Linked DNA regions of Rhodovastum atsumiense. The protein of the gene in region 2 interacts with the protein of the main gene of each other region in a pairwise test. Links are inferred from orthologs where the notes say so. Each region holds a gene or a part of one and is shown on either strand. Other genes may lie near its edges. The genes, in order: NBY65_RS14235 and def.

What was found.
Region 1: the proteins of def (region 2) and NBY65_RS14235 interact in binary tests that used the Escherichia coli proteins (3 or more experiments, as listed by UniProt). The link is inferred for Rhodovastum atsumiense from one-to-one orthologs.

What each region holds. Positions count from the first base shown.
Region 1 is NZ_OW485601.1:3,134,720-3,143,047, forward strand. Bases 2,292-5,281 are described here. They hold NBY65_RS14235 (aspartate-semialdehyde dehydrogenase), read right to left. Parts: upstream 4,306-5,281; coding sequence 3,277-4,305; downstream 2,292-3,276. Other genes in these bases: sdhD (succinate dehydrogenase, hydrophobic membrane anchor protein), read right to left, coding at 2,292-2,519; sdhC (succinate dehydrogenase, cytochrome b556 subunit), read right to left, coding at 2,542-2,964; NBY65_RS14240 ((2Fe-2S)-binding protein), read left to right, coding at 4,489-4,725; bfr (bacterioferritin), read left to right, coding at 4,916-5,281. Outside these bases: NBY65_RS14215 (succinate dehydrogenase iron-sulfur subunit), read right to left, coding at 1-236; sdhA (succinate dehydrogenase flavoprotein subunit), read right to left, coding at 257-2,068; more of sdhD, read right to left, coding at 2,112-2,291; more of bfr, read left to right, coding at 5,282-5,401; NBY65_RS14250 (DUF2270 domain-containing protein), read left to right, coding at 5,554-6,312; NBY65_RS14255 (ABC transporter permease), read right to left, coding at 6,212-7,882; NBY65_RS14260 (extracellular solute-binding protein), read right to left, coding at 7,892-8,328.
Region 2 is NZ_OW485601.1:1,514,647-1,522,935, forward strand. The notes cover bases 3,129-6,079. They hold def (peptide deformylase), read right to left. Parts: upstream 4,911-6,079; coding sequence 4,347-4,910; downstream 3,129-4,346. Other genes in these bases: truA (tRNA pseudouridine(38-40) synthase TruA), read right to left, coding at 3,129-3,439; fmt (methionyl-tRNA formyltransferase), read right to left, coding at 3,439-4,344; NBY65_RS06770 (Hsp20 family protein), read left to right, coding at 5,051-5,503; NBY65_RS06775 (DUF1150 family protein), read left to right, coding at 5,573-5,824; NBY65_RS06780 (DEAD/DEAH box helicase), read right to left, coding at 5,911-6,079. In the rest of the region: dapD (2,3,4,5-tetrahydropyridine-2,6-dicarboxylate N-succinyltransferase), read left to right, coding at 1-343; dapE (succinyl-diaminopimelate desuccinylase), read left to right, coding at 340-1,473; NBY65_RS06745 (hypothetical protein), read left to right, coding at 1,470-2,051; NBY65_RS06750 (hypothetical protein), read left to right, coding at 2,051-2,626; more of truA, read right to left, coding at 2,636-3,128; more of NBY65_RS06780, read right to left, coding at 6,080-7,035; NBY65_RS06785 (mandelate racemase/muconate lactonizing enzyme family protein), read left to right, coding at 7,452-8,289. UniProt on the Escherichia coli protein: Removes the formyl group from the N-terminal Met of newly synthesized proteins. Requires at least a dipeptide for an efficient rate of reaction. N-terminal L-methionine is a prerequisite for activity but the enzyme has broad specificity at other positions.

The DNA.
Region 1 (8,328 bases), 1.6 Mb from region 2 along the record:
AGGGTCGGGTCGACCTCGTTCTTGATCTTGATCAGCGCGTCCAGGACCATCGGGCCGCACTTGTCCAGATCGACCTCGTAGGTGTCCATGCGCGGGTTGCCGCCGGTGTCGGGGTCCCAGCGGTAGATCTGGAACTTCTTCACCCGGCGGGCGTCGGGGGATGCCTTCCACGTCTTGCCCTTCTTCGGCTGGCTGCCGGCGGGAAGGGCAAAGAAAACCTTCTTGGTCTCGACCATTCTCGTGGGATCCTTGCCGCTCAGTAGACGCGCTTCTGCGGGGGAATGACCGACACTTCGTTGGTCAGCGTCTGCATCTTCACCGGGCGGTAGTCGAGGCGGACGTTGCCGGCGTCGTCACACCAGGCCAGCGTGTGCTTCATCCAGTTCTTGTCGTCGCGCTCGGGGAAGTCGTCATGCGCCTGCGCGCCACGGCTTTCCTTGCGGGCTTCCGCGCCGGTCATGGTGGTGGCGGCGTTGCCCATCAGGTTCTGCAGTTCCAACGCTTCCATCAGGTCGGAATTCCAGATCAGCGACCGGTCGGACACGTGGATGTCCGAAAGCCCGGCCCAGACCTTCTTCATCTTCTCCACGCCTTGGGTCAGGCTCTCGCTGTTGCGGAACACCGCGGCGTGGGCCTGCATCGTGCGCTGCAGTTCCAGGCGCAGGTCAGCGACCTTGGTGCCGCCCTTGGCGTGGCGCGCGCTGTCCAGCCGGTCGAGCGCGTACTCGCCCGCGCGCGCGGGCAGCGGCGCCTGCGAGGTGCCCGGCCGGATGGTCTCGGCGGCGCGGTGCGCGGCGGCGCGGCCGAACACGACCAGGTCGAGCAGCGAGTTGGTGCCGAGGCGGTTGGCGCCGTGCACCGAGACGCAGGCGGCCTCGCCCACGGCCATCAGCCCGGGGACGACCGCGTCGGGATTGTCCTTGGTCGGCCGCAGCACCTCGGTGTGTACGTTGGTGGGGATGCCGCCCATGTTGTAGTGCACGGTCGGCAGCACCGGGATCGGCTCCTTGGTGACGTCGACGCCCGCGAACACCCGCGCCGTTTCCGAAATGCCCGGCAGGCGTTCGTGCAGGATGTCGGCGCCAAGGTGCTCCAGGTGCAGCAGGATGTGGTCCTTGTGCGGACCGCAGCCGCGCCCGGCGTTGATCTCCAGCGTCATGGACCGCGATACCACGTCGCGCGAGGCGAGGTCCTTCGCGGTCGGCGCGTAGCGCTCCATGAAGCGCTCGCCTTCGCTGTTGGTCAGGTAGCCGCCCTCGCCGCGGGCGCCCTCGGTGATCAGGCAGCCGGCGGGGAAGATGCCGGTCGGATGGAACTGCACGAATTCCATGTCCTGGCAGGGCAGGCCGGCGCGCAGCACCATGGCGTTGCCGTCGCCGGTGCAGGTATGGGCCGAGGTGCAGGACAGGTAGGCCCGCCCGTAGCCGCCGGTGGCCAGCACCACGGTTTGGGCGCGGAAGCGGTGGATGGTGCCGTCTTCAAGGTTCCAGGCGACCACGCCGCGGCAGGCGCCGTCCTCGTCCATGATCAGGTCGAGGGCGAAATACTCGACGAAGAACTCGACGTCGTGCTTCAGCGACTGCTGGTACAGCGTGTGCAGGATGGCGTGGCCGGTGCGGTCGGCGGCGGCGCAGGCGCGCATGGCCGGCGCCTTGCCGAAATTGGTCATGTGGCCGCCGAAGGGGCGCTGGTAGATGCGCCCGTCCTCGGTGCGGCTGAACGGCACGCCGTAATGCTCCAGCTCGTAGACTGCCGGGATGGCCTCGCGGCACATGTATTCGATGGCGTCCTGGTCGCCGAGCCAGTCCGACCCCTTGACGGTGTCGTACATGTGCCAGCGCCAGTCGTCCTCGCCCATGTTGCCCAGCGCCGCGCCGATGCCGCCCTGGGCGGCCACGGTATGGCTGCGGGTGGGGAAGACCTTGGTGATGCAGGCCGTCTTCAGGCCCGCCGCGCCGATGCCGAAGGTCGCGCGCAGGCCGGCCCCGCCGGCGCCGACCACCACCACGTCATAGGTGTGGTCGATGACGTTGTAGGCACCGAGGGAAGGCTTGGTGATCGCGTTCATCTCTGATCCGTTCAAATGCAGCGCAGCGCCGCAGGCCGCGAGGTCATCCGGTGATGGCGAGCTTCAGCACGGCGATCGTCGCTGCCAGTCCCAGCAGCAGCGAGGCGGCCTTGACCGCCAGGATCACCGGCGTGCGGATCACGTCGGTATGGATGTAGTCTTCGCAGACGACCTGCACGCCCAGATGCAAGTGCTCGAAGGTCAGCACGATCAGGGTCAGCAGCAGCGTGGCGTTGATGATGTTGCCTGCCCAGGCCCGCACCTCGGCATAGGGCTGTCCGGTCAGGTGCGCGAGCGACCAGATGAACCACAATGTCAGCGGCACCAGCGCAATGGAGGTCAGGCGCTGTATCCACCAGTGATCGAAACCCGATTTCGCCGATCCCAGGCCGCGGGCGCGGCCGAGGAAAGTGCGCATCGTGTCGACTTTGAGTCCCTTGGGGTCGGCCATGACGGGGATTCCTCGGGCGCTGTCAGGTAAGGGCGATGAACCAGGTGAGCAGCGTCAGCCCTGCGCTCGCGCCGAGGATCACGGCGCGGGAGCGCTCCACCGACGGCAGGTCGTACATCTTGCCGGCGTCCCAGATCAGGTGCCGGATGCCGACGCACCAGTGGTACCAGAGTGCGAAGGTCCAGCCGAACAGCGCAAGGTAGCCGATCGGGGAGCGCGCCACGCGGGAGAACGTTGCGTAGGCGGCCTCGCCGCTCGCCGCGGCGACCAGGAACCACACCATGATGATGGTGCCGACTGCGATCGCGCAGCCGGTGACCCGGTGGGAGACGGACATCACCATGTCGAAGTTGAAGAACACCGACAGGTGGCCCGACATCGGGCGTTGGACCAGGCGGCCATCGCTGGTGCGCCCGACATATTGCGCTTCGCGTATGTCCCTCATCGGGTTTCTCTCCTTTTTCGGGCGGCGCCCCAGGCCGCAGTCAGCGCCCTGGTCCGCGCGCTGCACCGTCCGTTGCGTCCCGCCATACTCCGGCGCACCCGGTGGGTCAACGCGGCGACGAAGAAGGAATGGAGCTGCAAGGGAACAATCGGCCGGGCGGGCGGCGGCCGAACGCGAAAGGCGCAACCAGGCTCCCGCAGCTCATGCGCGAACGCGTGCTGCGGCGCAACGATTCTTGTCGTTGCGCCGCAGCACGTCCGTCATGATCTCCGTGGGCGGATCCGCCCGCCGCGCTGCCGGCGCGGCGGGGCGTCAGGCCGCCCGCTTCTTCAGCAGCCCCTGCGCGATCAGCGTCTCGGCGATCTGCACCGCGTTCAGCGCCGCGCCCTTGCGCAGGTTGTCGCTGACGCACCAGAAGGCCAGGCCGTTCTCCACCGTCGGATCCTGGCGGATGCGGCTGACATAGGTGGCGTCCTCGCCCTGGCATTCCAGCGGGGTGATGTAGCCGCCGTCCTCGCGCTGATCGAGCACGACCACGCCCGGCGCGTCACGCAGCGCGTCGCGCGCGGCCTCGACGCTGATCGGCCGCTCACATTCGATGTAGACGGCCTCGGAATGGCCGATGAACACCGGCACGCGCACGCAGGTGGCGATCACCTTGATGTCGGGATCGAGAATCTTCCGCGTCTCGACGGTCATCTTCCACTCTTCCTTGGTGGCGCCGTCGGACATGAACTTGTCGATGTGCGGAATGCAGTTGAAGGCGATCTGCTTGGTGAACTGCTCGGGCTTGATCGGGTCGTTGACGTAGGTCGCCTTGGTCTGGGCGAACAGCTCGTCCATGCCTTCCTTGCCCGCGCCCGACACCGACTGGTAGGTCGAGACCACCACACGCCTGATGCCGAACTGGTCGTGCAGCGGCTTCAGCGCCACTACCATCTGGATGGTCGAGCAGTTCGGGTTGGCGATGATGCCGCGTGGGATCCGCTGCAGCGCCTGCGGGTTCACTTCCGGCACCACCAGCGGCACATCCGGTTCCATGCGAAACTGGCTGGTGTTGTCGATGACGACACACCCCGCCGCCGCCGCGCGCGGCGCATGCACGGCCGAGACCGAGGCACCTGGGCTGAACAGCCCGATGTCCCAGCCGGCGAAGTCGAACTTGTCGAGGTTCTGGACCTTCAGGACCTGGTCGTTGCCGAAGCTGACCTCCTGGCCGGCGGAACGGCCGGAGGCAACAGCGGCGACTTCCGTAGTGGGAAACTTTCGCTCGGCCAGGGTTTTCAGCATCTCGCGCCCGACCGCCCCGGTGGCGCCGACGACCGCGACTCTGTAACCCATTGCTTCTGCTCCGTTTCCCGGCTCGCCCCGATTGGCGGCACGATCTTTAAAGGGTTAGCGAATTCCGCCGCCGCGCGGCAAGCCCGCAGAGCGGGGAACAGGGCTGCAGCAGAATCGCTATTGCGAGTCATTTGCAGCAACATGTATTGCTGTGCGTGCCACCGCAGCCGGATCGCCCGCGACATGTATGTCTGCATCTGCAACGCCCTCACCCATGCCGACGTCGCGCACGCGACCACGGTGCACGGCGCGTCCCGGCCCGGTGAGGTGTTCCATGCGTGCAAATGCCGCGCCAAATGCGGCACCTGCGTCTCCGTGCTGCGGGAGCTGGTGCAGCAGGCACTCGACGCCACGGTGACGCCGTCCGCCACGCCGGAGCCGGCCGGGGACGCCGCCGCCCCGCTGCCCGCCGCCGCCTGAGCGGGCTGCGGCCGGGTTCCAGGCCCGGATCGCCCGCATCGTCTTGTGCCCGCTCGCGCAACAGGCGTTGAGTGCGGCCGGTCGCGCCCCTAGGCTCGCCTCTGCCGCGACGGAGATGGAGTCGGGTCGTGACGCGCGATGTCCTGGCTGCCGCCCCCTCTCGCGTGCCCACCACAGGGGATGACCGCGCATGCTTCGCGATCCGAAAGTCGTCGAACATCTGAATACGCAGCTCACCAACGAGCTGACCGCGATCAATCAATATTTCCTGCATGCCCGCACGCTGCAGCACTGGGGTGTCACCCTGCTCGGCAAGCACGAATACAACGAATCGATCGAGGAGATGCGGCACGCCGACTGGCTGATCGACCGCATCCTCTTTCTCGACGGCCTGCCCAACGTGCAGCGCCTCAATCCCGTCCGGGTCGGCCAGACCGTTCAGGAAATCCTCCAGGCCGACCGCGCGCTCGAGGAGAAGGCCATGGACGACCTGCGCGAGGGGATCGCCTACTGCGAGAGCGTGCGTGACTACGTCTCGCGCGACCTGCTGCGCCGCATCCTCGACAACGAAGAGGAGCATGTCGACTTCCTCGACGCCCAGGACGACCTGATCCGCCAGATCGGCATCGAGCGCTACATCCAGCTCAACGCCGCCCCCGCCCCGGACCAGAAGTAGTCATTACCTCCCTCCTTGGCGAAGCCGCGGCGCTCGGGCAGTCTCTGCCCGGGCGCAACGGTGCCGGGCGGCATCCGCGCGCGCACACCGGAGATCCGGCACGCCCCGCAGGCGCGTCCGGATGTCCCAAGCAAAGCAAGGGGGGAAACGCCATGCTCGAAACCCAGCCCCAGCCCGAACCGCAGTCACAACAGTCGCAAGCGCAGCCGCAATCCCCGCCCCAGGCCCGGGCGCCCCGCTTCGGCTCGGCCGAGATCACGGCGCTGTCGCATCTCTATCGGGGCGAACTGTATCGCAGCACCATGTGGCGCAACCGCCTGGATGCTACCACCAACTGGGCGGTGGTCTCGACCGGGATCGCGCTGTCGCTGACCTTCAGCCACGAGACCGCCTCGCCGCTGCCACTGGTCCTGGTCGGTCTGCTGGTGGCGGTGTTCCTGCGCATCGAGGCCCGCCGCTACCGCTTCTTCGATTTCTGGCGGGTGCGGGCGCATATCCTGGAAACCCAGTTCTTCGGCCCGATCCTGCTCGGCCAGGGCGTGCAGATCGACAACCACTGGAACGAGATCCTCTACCAGGACTACCAGGCGCCCCGCCTGCACATCACCTTCGCCGATGCGCTGGGACGGCGGCTGCGCAAGAACTATGGCTGGATCTTCATCATCCAGGCGGTGGCCTATGTCGGCAAGCTGGTGATCCATCCCACGCCGATCGCCTCGGTCGGCGACCTGTGGGCGCGCGCCGCCATCGGGCCGATTCCCGGTCCGGTGGTGCTGCTCTGCGGCCTGCTGTTCCATGGAGGCCTGCTCGTCATCGCGGTGGTGACGCTGCGCGGAGGGCGGGGACGGGGACGGTCCCGGGAACAGCCGACGGTCGACCGCGTGCTCGAACTGGCGCGGCGGGCGGCCTGAACCGGGCCACGCGGGCCAGCAGCACCACCGGCACCAGCCCCGCCGCGACGATCGCCAGCGCCGCCACCGCCCCGTCCTCGTAGGTGCCGCGCACCGCCTCGCCATAGAGCGCGGTGGCCAGCGTCTCCAGGTTCAGCGGCCGCAGCAGCAGGGTCGCCGGCAGCTCCTTCATTGCGTCGATGAACACCAGCAGCGCGGCGGCGGGCAGGGCGGGGGCCAGCAGGGGCAGGTGGATGCGCGCGAACAGCGTGAAGCTGCGCGCGCCGAGGCTGCGGGCGCAGATGTCCATCTCGCGGCCGAGGGTCGCATACGCCGCGTCCACCGCGCCCACGGGAATGGCCAGGAAGCGCACGAGATAGGCCAGCACCACCGCCGCCACCGAGCCCGACAGCACCGGTGCGGCGGCCAGCGGCCAGGTCGCCTGCAGCAGCGTATCCACCCCGCCCAGCGCCACCACCAGCCCGACCGCGATCACCCCGCCCGGCATGGCATAGCCCAGCATGGCCAGCAGCAGCGGGAAGCGGCCATGCCCGATCCGCGCGCAGAACGCCACCAGCAGGGCGCCGAGCAGCGTTGCCGCGGCCGCCAGCGCGGCCAGCAGCGCGCTCGCCCCGGTCCAGGCGGCCAGTTCCGCCGGCAGGCCGTGGGCGGCGACGCGCGTCCAACTCGACCACGCCAGATGCGCCGCCGGGGCGGCGAAGCCCAGGCCCACCGGCACCGCGCAGGCCAGCGTCGCCGCGGCCCCCGGCAGGCCACGCAGGCGCACGGGCGCAGGGGGGCGGCTGCCGGGGGCGGCCGCCGCAGCCCGCCGGCCCCAGCGTTCCAGGGCCATCACCCCGGCCACCAGCAGCAGCAGCGCCAGGGCCAGTTGCGCCGCGCCTTCCAGCGAGGACCGGGTGAGCCAGGTGACCGAGATCGCCACCGTCAGCGTCCGCACCCCGAGGAATTCACTCGCGCCGATGTCGTTCAGCGCCTCCAGCAGTGCCAGGCTGATACCGACCGCGATCGCCGGCCGGGCCATCGGCAGCCCCACCCGCCACAGCAGCATCGATCCGGAGGCGCCCAGGCTGCGCGCCGCGTTCATCAGCTCGGCGCCCTGGCTGGCCAGGGCGATGCGGACGTTGAGGTAGACATAGGGGTAGAGCACGCCGCCGAGCAGCAGCACGCAGCCCCCGGTCGAGCGCAGGTCCGGCAGCAGCGGGCCATGCCCGGACCCTCCCCACAGCGTGCGCAGCGCCGCCTGTACCGGACCCGCTGGGTGCAGCAGGTCGAGCCAGGCATAGGCGCTGATATAGGTCGGCACCGCGAGCGGCAGCAGCAGCGCCCAGGACAGCACGCCCCGCCCGGGGAAATCGTGCCAGGCAACCAGCCATGCGGCCCCGGTGCCGAGCGCCCCCGCCACCACGCCCACGCCGAGCAGCAGCACCAGCGTCTGCTGCAGGGCATCGGGCAGGACGTAGCCGGCCAGATGCGGCCATAATGCCCCCGATCCTTGCGCGGCCAGGATCGCCAGGGCCGCGACCGGCAACGCCACCAGGGACGCGACCCCGGTGGCGGCGACACGCAGCACGAGAGCCGGCTAGCGATCGAGCCCGGCGCGATCGACCGCCAGGCTGGCCGCCTCGCGCCGCGCCGCGATCTCCGTCAGCGGGGTCTCGTCGACGCGCAGCGTGCCGAACGAGGCGACGATCGGGTTCAGCGCCACGCCTTGACGCACCGGATATTCGAAATTCGCCTCGGCGAAGCTTTGTTGCGCCGCGGGCGAGGTCAGGAATTCCAGCAGCTTCACCGCTTCCTCGCGGTTCGGCGCATGTCGCGCGACCGCCGCCCCGGAGACGTTCACATGCGTGCCTCCGCCATCGGCGAAGCCGGGCAGCACCACCCGCACCGCCTCGCCCCAGCGCTTCTGCTCGGCACCGCCCGCGCCCGAAAGCATCAGCCCGCCGTAATAGGTGTTGGCCAGCCCGACATCGCATTGCCCGGCGAGGATGTCGCGCGCCACGTCGCGATCGCCGC
Region 2 (8,289 bases):
CGGCGGCGTGCTGGAGCCGCTGCAGGCCGCCCCCACCATCATCGAGGACGATTGCTTCATCGGCGCCCGCTCCGAGGTGGTCGAGGGCGTCATCGTCGAGCGCGGCTCGGTGCTGGCGATGGGCGTGTTCATCAGCGCCAGCACCAAGATCATCGACCGCAACACCGGCGAGGTGTTCGTCGGCCGCGTGCCCGCCTATTCGGTGGTGGTGCCGGGCAACCTGCCGGGCAAGCCGCTGCCGGACGGCTCGCCGGGCCCCTCGCTTGCCTGCGCCGTCATCGTCAAGCGCGTGGACGAAGGCACGCGGGCGAAGACCTCCATCAACGAATTGCTGCGCGATTGACCCCCGCCCCGCTGCACGACCCGCTGCCGCTCGCCCAGGCGCTGATCCGCTGCGCCTCGGTGACGCCGGCGGATGCGGGCGCCCAGGCCGTGCTCGCCGAGACGCTGGAACGGTTGGGCTTCACCGTCACCCGCCTGCGCTTCGGCGAGATCGAGAACCTGTTCGCCCGCATCGGCACCGCCGGCCCGCATCTCTGCTTCGCCGGACACACCGACGTGGTGCCGGCGGGTGATGCCGGCTGGTCCGCCGGGCCGTTCGACGGCACCGTGCGCGATGGCATGCTCTATGGCCGCGGCGCCTGCGACATGAAGGGGGCGGTCGCCGCCTTCGTGGCCGCCTGCGCCGGGCATCTCGCGGATGGCCCGCCGCGCGGCTCGATCAGCCTGCTGATCACCGGCGACGAGGAAGGGGTCGCGATCGACGGCACGGCGCGCGTGCTGGAATGGATGGCGGAAGCCGGGCAGGTGCCCGATTTCTGCGTCGTCGGCGAGCCCACCAACCCGGCCCGGCTGGGCGAGATGATCAAGATCGGCCGCCGCGGCAGCCTGAACGCGCGCATCGCCGTGCATGGCCGGCAGGGCCACGTCGCCTATCCGCACCGGGCCGACAATCCGGTGCACCGGCTGGTGCACGTGCTCTCGGCGCTGACCGCGGCGCCGCTGGATGCCGGCAGCGACTGGTTCGAGCCCTCCAGCCTGCAGGTCACCAGCATCGACGTCGGCAACCCCGCCACCAACGTCATTCCCGCCATCGCCCGCGCCGCGCTGAACATCCGCTTCAACGACCGCCACAGCGGCGCCACGCTCACCGCCTGGCTGCGGGCGGTGCTGGCGCAACATGCCGGGCAGTTCGAGCTGGAGGTGGCGGTCAGCGGCGAAAGCTTCCTCACCGCGCCCGGCCCGCTGCTGGAGCGGCTGCAGGCGGCGGTCCACGGCGTCACCGGCCTCGAGCCGCAGCTCGACACCGGCGGCGGCACCTCGGATGCGCGCTTCATCTCCCGGCTCTGCCCGGTCGCCGAGTTCGGCCTGGTCGGCAGCACCATGCACCAGGTGGACGAGCGCGTGCCGGTCGAGGACCTGCGCCAGCTCGCCCGTGTCTATCGTCACCTGCTGGACACGGTGCTGACATGACTGCCTCCCTGCCGCAACGGCGCAGCGTCATGCGCGGCATCCTGCAACTGGCCCTGCTGCGGGCCGGCGGCATGGAGCAGTTCGGCGACAGCCGCCAGTGCTTCCTCAACAGCCTCGCCCCGCTGGTTGCCTTTCCGCTGGTGGGCGGCGTGCTCGGCATGGTCTCCGGGGCCGGCGTCGACGCCCTGGCCGGGCTGCTCGGCACGCTGGTGGCGCTGCTGACCCCGCCCGTGCTGTCGCACCTGCTGGCGCGGCTGTGGCGGCGCGAGGCGGAATGGCTGCGCTACGCCACCGCCTTCAACTGGTCGCGCTGGGCGATGCTGCTCGCGCTCAGCACGTCGCTGCTGCTGATCGGCCTGTTCGGCACCATGGGCCTGACGCAACGCGGCGCGGTAGGGCTGGGGCTGCTGGCGGTCGCCATCTATGGCTTCGTGCTCGATGCCTTCGTGGCACGGGTCGGGCTGCGGCTGTCCTGGGGACGGGCGGTGCTGCTGGTGCTGGCGGTGAACCTGGGGGCGGCGCTGCTGTTTCTCGGCCCACGCGTGATCGCGGGGCTGCAGGCCCTGCCCCCGGCGTAATGGCCGGGTCGTGGGGCACGGCGCTGCACGGCGCCCTGCTGCTGGCGCGGGGACGGGCCGAGGGCCTGCAGTTGATCGCCGCCCCGCCGGAAGACGAAATGACCGTCGCCGCCCGCAGCTTCTGGGCGGCGGTGCTGTGCCTGCCGGCCTTCCTCTGCCTGCACCTGCTGGACTGGGCGCAGGGGCGGGTGCCGATGCCGGACCAGCCCGGCCAGGCGCTGGTGCTCGACCTGCTGGGCTACGTGGTCGGCTGGGTCGGCTTCGCGCTGCTCTCGCACGTGATGGCCGCCAGCCTGGGGCGGGACCATCGCTGGCCGATCTTCATCACCGCCTGGAACTGGTGCAACGTCGTCCAGTACCTGATCCTGACCGGCGCCATCGTGCCGGAGCTGCTGCACGTGCCGCCCCTGGTGGCGCAGACCCTGTGGCTGGCGGCGATGGGCTGGGCGCTGTGGCTGGAATGGTACGCCACCCGCCTGTCGCTCGCCGTGCCCGGCTTCACGGCGGCCCTGCTGGTGGCCACCGATTTCACGCTCGGGTTGTTCCTGCTCGGCTTTACCGAATCGATTCGCTGATCCCGCCCGTCAGGATCCGCAGACAGGTTCCCGTTCCGGAATATCAACGACCGTCGTCGTGAACGGATCCGGATCGTAGCGCACCCGTGTCAGCGCCAGCCCCTCGGGCGGGGCGGTCGGGCCGGCGGCCCGGCGGTCCCGCGCCGCCAGTGCCTCGGCTACCCGTCCGACCGGCCAGCGCCCCTCGCCCACCAGCTTCAGCGTGCCGGTCATGTTGCGCACCTGGTGATGCAGGAAGCTGCGCGCCTCCGCCACGATCTCCACCAGCTCGCCCTGCCGCGTCACTTCCAGCCGGTCCAGCGTGCGCAACGGGCTCCTGGCCTGACAGGCGGCGGCACGGAAGGAGGAGAAATCGTGCCGGCCGAGCAGCAGCCGCGCCGCCGCCGCCATCGCCGGCACGTCGAGGTCGCGCTCGACATGCCAGACCCGCCCCTCCAGCAGCCCCGGCCGCGGCCGGCGGTTGAGGATGCGGTAGCGATAGCCCCGCCCGACAGCCGAGAAACGAGCGTTCCAGCCCTCCGGTGCCAGCGCCGCCCGCAGCACCACCAGCCGATGCGGCTTCATGTGGAAATTCAGCGCATCCCGCAGCCGATCCGGCGGGAAGGCAGCGGGCAGGTCGATCTGCGCCACCTGCCCTTCGGCATGCACGCCCGCATCGGTGCGCCCGGCCACCACGCTCGGCACCGGCGCGCCGCCGGCCAGCCGGGAGGCGGCCTGTTCCAGCACGGCCTGCAGCGACAGGCCCTGTGCCTGCATCTGCCAGCCGACGAACCCGGTACCGTCGTACTCCAGCAGCAGCGCGTAGCGAGGCATCAGCCCAGCCTGGTGCCCGCCGCGATCCGGCGTCCCCGCAGGAAGGCGGCCGCATCCATGGCGCCGCGACCGGGCGCCTGCACGCGCAGCAGCCGCAGCGCGCCGGACCCGCAGGCGACCAGCAACGCCTCGTCGAGCACCGTTCCGGGCTCCCCCGCCCCCGCTTCCGGCCGCGCCGCCAGCACCTTCAGCGGGGCGCCGTCCAGCAGGGTGAAGGTGCCCGGCCAGGGATTGAGCGCGCGCACGCGCCGCTCCAGCACCGCCACGTCCTGCGTCCAGTCGAGCTTCCCGTCCTCGCGCGTGAGCTTGGCGGCATAGGTGGCGCCCTCGGCGGGCTGGGGCACCGGTTCCGGCGCCTCGTCCAGCGCACGCAGGACCAGTTGCGCCCCCAGCTCGGCCAGGGCGTCGTGCAACTCGGGGGTGGTGGTGGCGGGCGTGATCGGCACTGACCCGCGCAGCAGCATCGGCCCGGTGTCGAGCCCGGAATCGACCTGCATGATGGTGACCCCGGTCTCGGTGTCGCCGGCGAGCAGCGCCGCCTGGATCGGGGCGGCGCCGCGCCAGCGCGGCAACAGGCTGGCATGGATGTTGATGCAACCGCGGCGCGGTGCCACCAGCATGGGATCGGGGATGATCAGCCCATAGGCCGCCACCACCGCCGCATCCAGCCCGAGCGCCGCGAACGCCGCATGCTCGGCGGTGTCCTTGCGCAGCCGCGCCGGCGTGCGCACAGGCAGCCCGAGCGCCTCCGCCGCCGCATGCACCGGGCAGGGATGCACGGCATGGCCGCGGCCGGCCGGGCGCGGTGGCTGGCAATAGACCGCCACGATCTCGTGCCCGGCCGCGTGCAGCGCCCGCAGCGCCGGCACGGCGAAATCCGGGCTGCCCATGAAAGCCAGTCGCACGGCTACTTCGCCTTCTGCCGCTGCTCCTTGACGAGCCGGCGCATGATGATGTTGCGCCTGAGCACGGAAAGGTGGTCGACGAACAGCACGCCGTCGAGATGGTCGATCTCGTGCTGCAGGCAGGCGCCCAGCAGGTCCTGCCCCTCGATTTCCCGCCGCGCCCCGGTCTCGTCGGTGTAGCGGACGCGCACCAGCGCCGGGCGGGTGACCTGGGCATACTGGCCGGGCAGCGACAGGCAGCCTTCTTCCCGGGTGGCCAGGGCGTCGCTCTCGGCGACCACTTCGGGATTGATCAGCACGATCGGGGTGCGCCGGTTGTCGCGCTGCAGGTCGATGATGGCCATGCGCAGCCCCACCCCGACCTGCGGCGCCGCCAGCCCGATGCCCGGCGCCCGGTACATCGTCTCGAACATGCGCGCGATCAGGGCCTGGACCTCGCCATGGTCGGCCTCCGTCACCGGGCGCGCGCGCGCCTTCAGCACCGGATGCGGCGCGACCAGGATGGGCAGGGTCTCGATCTCATCCAGGACAGGGGCAGGTGAAGCTTCGGTGACGGGATCACTCATGCCGCCGATGTAGCGTCGCCCAGCCGCCGGATCAACGCCCACGGGGCTTGCATCGCAGCGGAGCGCTGCCAAAATACGTCACGACGGGTTGCCGCGAACGGGGCCCGGCCACTGCTTCGCTCTCACGAGGAGGCCTGAACTTGACGACGCGCGTATTCACTTCCCCGATGTTCCTGGGGTTCGATCACCTCGAGCAGATGCTCGAACGGGCGTCGAAATCCTCGTCCGACGGGTACCCGCCCTACAATATCGAGCAGATCAGCCCGACCGGCCTGCGCATCACCCTCGCCGTCGCCGGCTTCACCATGGACGACCTGCAGATCACGCAGGAAGACAACCAGCTGGTGATCCGCGGACGCCAATCGGACGACAGCCAGGGGCGCGTGTTCCTGCACCGCGGCATCGCCGCCCGGCAGTTCCAGCGCGCCTTCGTCATGGCCGAGGGCATCGAGGTCCGCGGTGCCTGGCTCGACAACGGCCTGCTGCACATCGACCTCGCACGGCCGCAACCGGAAAGCCGGGTGAAGACCATCCAGATCCGCCGGGCCGGAAATGGCGGCGGTGCCGTGGTGACGGGCCCACGCGAGGACTGACGGCCCGAACCCGATCAAGGGTTGCGGCGTTGCTGCAGAAGGGGGCGCCGAACCCACAGGAGACAGAAAATGACCATTGATTCGGCCGAAAATTTGAATGCTGCCTCGCCTGAGCCCATCGATATCCGCCATCTGACCACCGACCAGCTCGCCAAGCTCGGCGTCTCTCAGATCGCCTACGTCAAACCGGTGATGATGAACGGCAGCACCGCCTATGCCATCCACGCCGCGGACGGCACGCCCATGGCCGTGGCCGGCGACCGCAACCTCGCCATCGCCGCCGTGCATCAGCACGAGATGCTGGCGACCCTGGTGCACTGAAAAGAATGGGTTCCAAGGGCCAAAGGCCCTTGGTGGAGGTCCAGGAGGCGAAGCCTCCTGGTCGGGTGCGGGGCAAAGCCTCGCCGTTATGCCGCCTGCAGCACCGGCACCTTGATGCGCATCAGCTTCTCGATATCGCGCAGGTAGGGCCGCTCGTCCGGCCCGCACAGGCTGATCGCCACGCCTGACGCACCGGCGCGCGCCGTGCGGCCGATCCGGTGCACATAGCTTTCCGGAACGTTCGGCAGGTCGAAATTGACCACGTGGGTCACCCCGTCCACGTCGATGCCGCGGGCGGCGATGTCGGTCGCCACCAGCACGCGGGTGACGCCCGCCCGGAACGCGCCCAGCGCCCGCTCGCGCTGGCCCTGGCTCTTGTTGCCATGGATGGCGACTGCCTCGATGCCATGCGCGTCGAGGTCCTTCACCACGCGATCGGCGCCGTGCTTGGTACGGGTGAACACCAATGTGCGCCCCTCCCCCGCCCGGGCCAGCAGGTTGCGCAGCGCCGACCGCTTGGCGGTCTGCTCGACGAACAGCACGTGCTGGGCGATACGCTCGGCCGGGGTGGAAATCGGGGCGACGGACACCCGGACCGGGTCGCGCAGCAGGCCGGAAGCCAGCTTGGCGATCTCGGGCGGCATGGTGGCGGTGAACAGCAGGGTCTGGCGCCCGGTCGGGAGCATCGCGGCGATCCGCCGGATCGGCACGATGAAGCCGAGGTCGAGCATATGGTCGGCCTCGTCCAGCACCAGCACCTCGACCGCATCGAGGCGCAGGGCGCGGTCGCCGACATGGTCAAGCAGGCGGCCCGGGGTGGCGACCAGCACGTCGACGCCGCCGGCGATGGCGCGGGCCTGGCGCAGCTTGGGCACGCCGCCGAACATCAGCGCCACGCGCAGCCCGGTGTGGCGGGCATAGGCCCGCACGTTGTCGGCGATCTGCCCGGCAAGCTCGCGCGTGGGCGCGAGGATCAGGGCGCGGCAGGTCTTCGGCGCCGGACGGGCACCCGAAGCGGCAAGGCGGTGCAGGATGGGCAGCGCGAAGGCAGCGGTCTTGCCGGTGCCGGTCTGGGCGATGCCCTGGACGTCGTGCCCGGCCAGCACCTGCGGGATCGCCTGCGCCTGGATCGGGGTAGGGGTCGTATAACCCTCGGTCGCCAGCGCCTTGAGCAGGGCGGGGGACAGGCCGAAGGTGGAGAAGTCGGTCATCAGGTCTCTTTCACATCGACGCGTCGCCACGCCACGCGGTGGTCGCGCGGCGGACGCGTCATCACGATCGGCAGGATCGCGGACCGGCGCATTCGTTTGGGAAAAGCGGGCTACCTGGGGGTGCGCCCGATCCCTGCATATTGCCAGGGACACGCACGGGCGGGCAGCGCACGAAACCACATCAGGGCGCGCACCCCATGTATGGGTATCCGCGACGGCGGCGTCAAGGGAAACGGGCTCCGGGAGCGGTTGTTGCGCACCGGCACGCAGTCCCGGCTGCGCAGCGCGCGAGGAACCTGGAAGGGCCTTCACCCGGTTTTCCCGCCTCCGTTCACGTACCGGAATGTAGCGCGCCGCGCGCTGGCATGGGACCGGCGCACGCGCCAGAGTGCGGCGCCGCGACGGAGGAAACAGCCATGGTCCGTATCGTCGACATCCGCGAGGTGACGCGTCCGATCGCCTCGCCGATCCGCAACGCCTATATCGATTTTTCGAAGATGACGACCAGTCTTGTCGCCGTGGTCACCGACGTGGTGCGCGACGGCAGGCGCGTGGTCGGCTACGGCTTCAACTCCAATGGTCGCTACGGCCAGGGCGGATTGATCCGCGAGCGTTTCGCCCCGCGCCTGCTGGAAGCCCCGCCGGAAAGCCTGCTGGATGCGGATGGCGGGAACCTCGATCCCAATCGCGTCTGGGCGGCGATGATGGCCAACGAGAAGCCGGGCGGGCATGGCGAGCGCTCGGTGGCGGTGGGCACGCTCGACATGGCGGTGTGGGATGCGGTCGCCAAGATCGCCGACAAGCCGCTGTTCCGGCTGCTGGCCGAGCACCACGGCGTGGTGGCCGAGCCCTGCGTCTTCGTCTACGCCGCCGGCGGCTACTACCATCCGGGCAAGGACCTGGCGGCGCTGCGGGCGGAAATGCGGTCCTATCTCGACCGCGGCTACACCGTGGTGAAGATGAAGATCGGCGGCGCCTCCATCGACGAGGACCAGCGGCGGATCGAGGCGGTGCTGGCCGAGTTGGGGCACCACGGCCATGCACGGCTGGCGGTGGACGCCAATGGCCGCTTCGACCTGGAAACCGCCATCGCCTACGCGAAGATGCTGCGGCGCTACGACCTGTTCTGGTACGAGGAGCCCGGCGATCCGCTTGACTATCGCCTGCAGACGGCCCTGGCCGAATTCTATCCGGGGGCGATGGCGGTAGGGGAAAACCTGTTCAGCCACCAGGACGCGCGCAACCTGATCCGGT